Regions from separate parts of the Mesorhizobium sp. M0830 genome, predicted to be linked through region 2. Evidence: predicted binding sites of a transcription regulator. Region 2 holds the regulator's gene; the other holds the start of a gene.

What was found. Region 2 encodes PhoB, which activates phosphate uptake and scavenging genes when phosphate is short. Its sites were predicted from a motif close to TGTCATNNANCTGTCAT; they were not measured.
Region 1: the regulator PhoB is predicted to act here: its motif matches at 2,080-2,096, upstream of NKI20_RS20110 (PhoX family protein).

What each region holds. Positions count from the first base shown of each region.
Region 1 is NZ_JAMYOR010000034.1:42,449-46,592, forward strand. Features, by position in the region: gene NKI20_RS20095 (LuxR C-terminal-related transcriptional regulator) at 1-506, shown strand, start outside; gene NKI20_RS20100 (hypothetical protein) at 582-1,070, opposite strand; gene NKI20_RS20105 (hypothetical protein) at 1,388-1,870, opposite strand; gene NKI20_RS20110 (PhoX family protein) at 2,166-4,144, shown strand, end outside.
Region 2 is NZ_JAMYOR010000003.1:177,877-182,020, reverse strand. Features, by position in the region: gene eglC (endo-1,3-1,4-beta-glycanase EglC) at 1-1,307, opposite strand, end outside; gene phoB (phosphate regulon transcriptional regulator PhoB) at 1,839-2,528, opposite strand; gene phoU (phosphate signaling complex protein PhoU) at 2,548-3,255, opposite strand; gene pstB (phosphate ABC transporter ATP-binding protein PstB) at 3,281-4,084, opposite strand; gene pstA (phosphate ABC transporter permease PstA) at 4,081-4,144, opposite strand, start outside.

The sequences.
Region 1 (4,144 bases), on a different contig from region 2:
CGGACATATTGCTGCTCGATATTTCGATGCCGGGCGGCGGCCTGGCCGCGGTTGCGGGGATCCTCGCCGGCCATCCCGCCCAGAAGATAGTCATGCTGACCGTTTCGGAGGCCAATGCCGATGTGACCATGGCCCTGAATGCAGGGGTGTGCGGCTATGTGCTCAAAGGCATCGGATCGCGCGCGCTTGCCGATATCCTGCGCAGCGTGGCGGCCGGCGAAAGCTATCTTTCGCCGACGCTCTCGGCTCGCCTGCTTTCGGATCTCCAGTCCCAGCATCCGACCAACGGCAATGCGGACCGGCTGCGGCAACTCACGGAACGGCAGACGGAAATTCTGCGGCTGGTGGCGGAGGGGCTAAGCAACAAGGAAGTCGCGTTGCGGCTGGAGCTGCAGGAGAAGACCGTCAAGCATCACATGACCGGGGTGCTGTCGAAACTCAATGTGCGCAACCGCACCGAAGCGGCTTTGATGATGCGTGAGCTGCGCGACCGCAACCAGTCTTAAACCCCCAAACGAGGTCACCTCCGCCGGGGGCGACGGAGGTGACGTGTGAGGCCGGCCGTTGCCTGTTGGTCGGCTTCACAAGGCCTTGAGACGGCCGACGTCGGCTGGTGTGGCCCGGCGGTCGATGATCGTGCGACCGAGCGCATCCTCCATCCTGAAACGACCGTTCTCGAGCTTTTCCGTTATGCCGTCGGGATGCCGGATCGTGATCTTGTTGCCTGTCACGTCGACCTCGTCGCCGGTCGTTGCATTGACATGGCTCGCGCTGTTGCCGTTCTTACCCTTGTTGGCACCCGACTTGCCGGCATTGCCACTGTTGCCATTCCCGCTGCTGCTGCTGCTGTTGCCGCCACTGCTACCGCTATTGCCGCCGCCGCCATTTCCGCCACCGCCGTTTCCACCGCCGCCGCCGTTGCCGCCACCCTTGCCGGCCTGTGCGCTGGCGCCGTAAATCGCGGGTACGGAGCCGTGGAAGGCAATTTGATAGGGAGCGATGGTCAACGCCAGCGCAGCCGCGGATCTAAGCGCAAGCCGGCAACAACGCGTTGTGAGCGATCTGTGCATCCTGATCTCCGTCGATTGAGCCCGGCGCGCCCACCCTCAACGTTGCGGTTGCAACCAACATCGCCGAAAGACGCGGTGCCCGGAAGCGACCTCCGACCGTTGCCGTTGTCACCCAGGACCTTTGCAAGCGCAAGATTGGACTAAAGTCCTAATCGCATGCTATATTAGCTTTGTATGAACGGCGCCGCGATCGCCATCGTCGAGCGGGATACTGGGTTTCCATGATGCCTGACGACGGCAGACGCCGAACATCAAGTCACCTCCGCCGGGGGCGGCGGAGGTGACTGCGAAGCAGGCCGTTGCCTGGGTGGCCTGCCTCACAAAGCCTGAAGACGACTGTAATCGCGCGCCGTCGCTGCACGTTCGACGATCGTTCGGCCGAGCGCATCCTTCATCTCGAAACGGCCGTTCGCGATCTCTTCGGTGGTGCCATCGGGATGCTGTACCTCGATCTTGTTGCGATCCACGTCAACCTTGTCGCCAGTGGCCGCGTTGACGTGATGGCCGGCTCCGCCATCGTTTTGGCTTTTTCCGGTTCCGGAATTGTCGGTGGTGCCATGATCGTTGCTGGCGCCGTCGTCGCCGCCACCAGACCCGGAATTTCCGCTGTTTCCGCTGCCGCTTCCGCCGCTTCCACCAGCGCCACCATCATGTCCGCTATCCTTGGCGTGTGCGGCTGCGGCAATGAGGCCGGGCGCGGAGCCGTTGAAGGCGAGTTGATAGGGGGCGACAGCCAGCGCCAATGCCGATGTTGCTCTCAGAGCCAGCCAACGAAAGCGGGCGGGGGTCGATCCGCGCATCACGGATCCTCCTATACATCAGGCCGATGCCGGCTTTGGCAAGCGGCCGACTATTGCCGGCATAGTGGCCTTGGCATAGGGGGCCCACGACCAATGCCGCGCCGACAGGGACCTTTGCTCGGCCTGAGCAGGACTTTGGTCCCTCGCGTCGCTCGGTTGCGAAAAGGGTCGGCTGGCGGGTCGTGAAATCCGGTGAAAGCGACTGGAGATGTCACGAAAATGTGATCGACCGGCTATAAGGGGTTAAACAGGCAACACGCTCCAGCCATCGCCCAAAGCCAGAGGCAAGTCCTAAATGACCGAAAAACGCTCCCCCGACGCCCGATTCCGCACCAGCCTGCTCGAGGAAAACGACGGCCCCGCAGCCAACCCTACGGACAACCGCACCATGGGCGAGATCATCGCCGCGCGGTTCTCGCGCCGTGGCTTCCTCAAAGGTTCACTGGCCGTCTCGGCCATCGCCGCAACCGTTAGTCCGCTGGCGCTGGTCAGTGCGGACGAGGCCCGGGCCGCAGAAGGCTCCGCCTTCGCGTTCGACGAGTTGGAGGCCGGCATCGACGACAAACACCATGTCGCGCCGGGCTACGATGCCGATGTGTTGTTGCGCTGGGGCGATCCGCTGTTTGCCGATTCGCCGGAGTTCGACCCGACGAAACAGTCGGCGCAGGCTCAGGCGAAACAGTTCGGCTACAACAACGACTATGTCGGCTATCTCCCGATCGACGGTTCGGCCGAACACGGCCTTTTGGTCGTCAACCACGAATACACCAACCCGCATCTGATGTTTCCGGGCGTCGTCAAGATCGTCGACAAGGACGGTAAGAAATCGGCCGAAGTCGCACCGCTCTCGAAGGAGCAGGTCGATGTCGAGATGGCTGCCCACGGCGGCACCATCGTCGAGATACGCAAGGTCTCGGGCAAATGGCAGGTGGTGCGCGACGGCAAGCTCAACCGCCGCATCACCTCCAGCACCGAAATGGCGCTGTCTGGTCCGGTCGCCGGCCACGACCGCGTCAAGACCAACGCCGACCCGTCCGGTACCAAGGTTTTCGGCACATTCAACAACTGCGCCGGCGGCGTCACCCCTTGGGGCACCTATGTGATGGCCGAGGAGAACATCCATGGCTATTTCTCCGGCGACCTGCCGGAGGGCCACAAGGAGGCCGCCAATTACAAGCGCCTTGGCATCCCTGAAGGCGCCTATGAATGGGCCGCCCATTACGATCGTTTCGACCTCGCCAAGGAGCCCAATGAGGCCAACCGCTTCGGCTGGATCGTAGAGGTCGATGTCAACGATCCGACCTCGACGCCGAGGAAGCGCACCGCCATGGGCCGCTTCAAGCACGAGGGCGCCGAATCGATCGTCGCCAAGGACGGTCGCGTTGTCTTCTATCTCGGCGACGACGAGCGCTTCGATTATGTGTACAAATTCGTCACCAAGGCGGCGTTCAATCCCAACGACCATGCCGTCAACAAGGATCTGCTCGACGACGGTACGCTGCATGTCGCCAAGTTCGCCGAGGACGGTTCGGTCGAATGGCTGCCGATCGTCTTCGGGAAGGCGCCGCTGACGACTGAGAACGGCTTCACCAGCCAGGCCGACGTGCTGATCGAGACACGCCGCGCCGCCGACCTGCTCGGCGCCACCAAGATGGACCGCCCCGAGGACATCCAGCCCAATGCCGTCAACGGCAAGGTCTATGTCATGCTGACCAACAATTCGAAGCGCAAGGCCGACCAGGTCAATGCCGCCAATCCGCGCGCCGACAACGCCTTCGGCCACATCATCGAAATATCGGAAGATGGCGGCGATTTCGCCGCCATCAAGGGCAAGTGGGAAGTGCTGCTGAAATGCGGCGATCCCTCCGTCGCCGATGTCGGCGCCACCTTCTCGACGGCGACGACGGCCAATGGCTGGTTCGGCATGCCCGACAATTGCGCGGTCGATTCGGCTGGGCGCCTGTGGGTGGCCACTGACGGCCAGGGCCCGAAAACCACCGGCCGCACAGATGGTCTGTGGGCGGTCGACACCGAAGGCGCGGCGCGGGCGACCTCGAAACTGTTCTTCCGCGTGCCGATCGGCGCCGAAATGTGCGGCCCGCTGTTCGCGCCCGACGACCAGACCGCCTTTGTCGCCGTCCAGCATCCGGGCGACGGCGGCGAGGACTGGGAGCCGTTCGGCCGCCCGTCCTATTACGAGGACCTGTCGACGCGCTGGCCCGACTTCAAACCCGACATGCCGGTACGGCCGGCGGTGGTCGCGATCACCAAACA
Region 2 (4,144 bases):
CCGGCAATGCCGCCGACCGCGAGATTGGCCAGTATGTACATGGGGTCGTGCATGTCGGACGGCGTCGCCGCTTGGGCGACCTTCACACCGTCATAGGTCCAGACAAGCTCATCCTTTGTCCAGAGCAGGCCATAGGTGTGGAAACCGTCAGTGTCCGCAACGTTCACCGTGGACGAAACCTTCGTGTGCTCTCCCGTCTCATTGGTGTGCGCTGTCATGAAAAGCGTGTTCGGATCCTGACCGCGCGTTTCGACGACGTCCAGCTCCGGCGGCCACGATCCGTCTTCCGGAAGCAGCCAGAAGGCCGGCCAGGCTCCGGCCGTTTCGGGCAGGTCCGCCCGCATTTCGAAATAGCCGTAGGTTTGCGCGAAGCTGTCGTGGGTCGTCAGTATCCCCGATGTGTATTCGTAGTTGTTGATCAGAGGCTTGATGTCCTCCGGCGCCTGCGCGGCGGTGATGATGAGGACGCCGTTTTCAACGCTGAACGGGTGGACGGAACTCGTCGGCCCGTAATTGGCGTCGATATACCATTGCAACTCGCCATTGCTGCTCAATGTGCTGCCGTTCGGCGCGCCCCACGAGAAATTGGAATTCCAGGTGCCGTCCTGCCCGTCCCGAAGGCTCAGCGTGTTGAATTCGTCGGCGAAGGACAGCGTCATTCCGGACTTGTCTATCGGCAGTTCGAACTGGGTGGGCTGCAACTTGTCGATGGTCGTATTCTTGAACACCAGGATCTCGTCAGATCCGAGGTTCAGCATCACGTTCGATTCCACCTGAACCATCTGCGAACGGACGGCATCGAACGAAGTGAAGTCATAGCCGTTAAGGCGCACCACATCGGTCGCACCGAAATCGAAGATAAGATCGCTTCCATTTCCTTTGGAGATGGCGAAAGTGTCGGCGCCGTCACCGCCGATCAGGACATCATTTCCCTTGCCGCCATCCAGCGTCTGATGACCCGACCCGCCCTTGATGATGTTGTCCAACGCATTTCCGAACGCATATCGATTGGCGCCGGTAACGACCAGGTTCTCGAAATTGTCGGGGAGCTTGTAGCTCATCCAGGTGTCGATCGTGTCGATCCCGGCCCCGGGATCTTCGACCACCTTATTGTTGGTGGAATAGAGGTGATAGTAGTCGTCGCCGGCGCCACCATACATCGTGACATTGACGCCGGTGTCTCCCCAGAACGAGTCGTTGCCTGAGGTGCCATGCAGTTCGGCCCCGGCTCCGGTTGCCGAGAACCAATGACTGGACGCGCCGGTGTAGGGAAGAGGAATACCTTTGGCGTTTAAGACCGTGCTCATCAGAAATCCTTCCTCTTAGTGCCCGACCTGATCAAGTCGTTCGGCGCAAGGTCCGGCGACCGCTTTCAAAGCAACGTTGCAACGAACGAGATCGTTCCCGCGGAATCGTCATCCAATGCAAGATCGTATTGACTATTCGGAGCACATACAATCGATAAAGAGGAGAGAAACTCATTCTTAGTCTGAGGAACTTTTTTAATAAAATTGCGCATTTATGCGAAACCACATCCTCTGGCGGGCACATAGCCATATTAGTTCAAATTGTTTCTTGAGGCGCGCAACTTTGATCGGAGGTCTGCGGGCAAGATAGCAATGTGACCAACTAAAGTGTCACGGGCCGTGCTTCCTGCGGCCAGCCTGGCAGAAAAGCGAATTGGGAGATCGGAGGGCAATCGCCAGCCAGTCAAGCTACGCGCCGAGCCCCGCGAAGGGCAGTTTAGACTTCGATCCCGCCTGCTTGAATGTCTGCCATCGCGTGGCCATTGGCGACGACCTGCTGATCGAATTTGAACCTTGGTTCCGATCTATCGGCTAGTCTTCCCTGATCGCGTAGCCTGCGCCCCGAATGGTGCGGATGACGTCGGGCATGCGGCCGTTGTTGACGGCTTTGCGCAGCCGGCCGACATGCACGTCCACCGTGCGTTCGTCGATGTAGATCGTTTCGCCCCAGACGTTGTCGAGCAGTTGGCTACGCGAGAACACGCGGCCGGGATGGCGCATCATGAATTCGAGCAGGCGGAATTCGGTCGGCCCGAGCCGGATCTCGCTCTTCTTGCGATAGACCCGGTGCGATTCTCGATCGAGCACGATGTCGCCGACCTTCAGCACGCTGGACAGCAGTTCCGGCTTGGCACGGCGCAACAGCGCCTTGACCCTGGCCATGAACTCCGGTGTCGAAAACGGCTTGACCAGATAATCGTCGGCGCCGGTCGAGAGGCCCCGCACGCGATCGCTCTCCTCGCCGCGCGCGGTCAGCATGATGATCGGCAGCCGCTCGGTCTCGGGACGCATTCGCAGGCGCCGGCAGAGTTCGATGCCGGAAACCGCCGGCACCATCCAGTCGAGCACCAGAAGGTCAGGCACGTTCTCCTGCAGCCGGATCTCGGCCTCGTCGCCACGCGTCACGACCTCGACCTGATAGCCCTCGGACTCCAGATTATAGCGGAGCAGCACGCCTAGCGGCTCCTCGTCCTCCACCACCATGATGCGTGGCGCGATCATCGGCTGGTTACCCCTGTCGTCATGCCGCGGGCGCGGACATTGTCGTCTCGTCCTGTTTCGGACGATTGGCCGGCAGCTGGGTGCCGGTCAAAACATAATAGGCATTTTCCGCGATGTTGGTGACGTGGTCGCCGATGCGCTCGAGGTTCTTGGCGCAGAACAAAAGATGCGTGCACGCGGTGATGTTGCGCGGGTCTTCCATCATATAGGTGAGAAGCTCGCGGAACACGGAGGTGTATTTGACGTCGATGCGTTCGTCGTCGGCACGCAGTTTCGCCAGCGCGGCGGCGTCACGCGCCGCATATTCCTCGATGACGCCCTGCACCTGGATCAGCACCAGTTGTGCCATTCCATCGATCGAGTGCGAAAGGTCGCGCGGCGTGACGCTGAGGCCGACAGTGCCGACACGCTTGGCGATGTTCTTGGCAAGGTCGCCGATGCGTTCGAGATCGCCGGCCATGCGGATAGAACCGACGACATGGCGCAGATCATCGGCCATCGGCTGCCGCTTGGCGATCAGCGTGATGGCACGGTCGTCGAGCTCGCGCTGGCGCGCGTCCATGATCGCGTCGTCGGAGACGACGCGCTGTGCCAAGGCGTTGTCGGAATTCAAGAGCGCCTTGGTCGCACCGCCGACCATCGAGCTAGCGAGATCGCCCATGTCGCTGATGAGCCTGCTGATCTGACCGAGATCCTCGTCGAAAGAAGCGACTGTATGTTCGCTCATTATCCTGTTCCTCGTATGCCTGAGCTCAGCCGAAGCGGCCGGTGATGTAGTCCTGCGTGCGCTTCTCGCGGGGCGACGTGAAGATCCTCTCCGTGCGGTCGAACTCGACCAGCTCGCCCAGATACATGAAGGCCGTCTGCTTCGATACGCGCGCCGCCTGCTGCATGTTGTGGGTGACGATGACGATCGTGTAGTCGGCTTGCAACTCGTCGATCAGTTCCTCGATCTTGGCGGTCGACAGCGGGTCGAGCGCCGAGGCGGGCTCGTCGAGCAGGATGACTTCCGGCTTCACCGCCACGGTGCGGGCGATGCAGAGCCGCTGCTGCTGGCCGCCGGAGAGGCTGAGGCCGCTGGCGTCGAGCTTGTCCTTGACCTCGGTCCAGAGTGCCGCGCGCTTCAGCGCCTGCTCGACGCGGCCGTCCATCTCCGACTTGCTCAGCTTCTCGTAGAGCCTGATGCCGAAAGCGATGTTTTCGTAGATCGACATCGGAAATGGCGTCGGCTTCTGGAACACCATGCCGATCTTGGTGCGCAGCAGGTTGAGGTCCTGCGAGCGGTCGAGAACGTTCTGGCCGTCGAGCAGCACCTGACCTTCGGCCGTCTGCTTGGGATAGAGCTCGTAGATGCGATTGAAGACGCGCAGCAGCGTCGACTTCCCGCAGCCCGAAGGCCCGATGAAGGCGGTGACGCTGCGCTCCGGCAAGGACAGAGTGATGTCCTTCAGCGCCTTCGACTGGCCGTAGTAGAAGTTGAGGTTCTTGACCTCGATCTTGGCCTTGGCGGTGGCCTCGGCAGCGATCGTCATGTCTGGAGACAACATCTGGCTCATTTGTCCTCTCTGCGTCCGGTCAGGCTGCGCGCAACGATGCTGAGCGCGAGAACCGTCAAT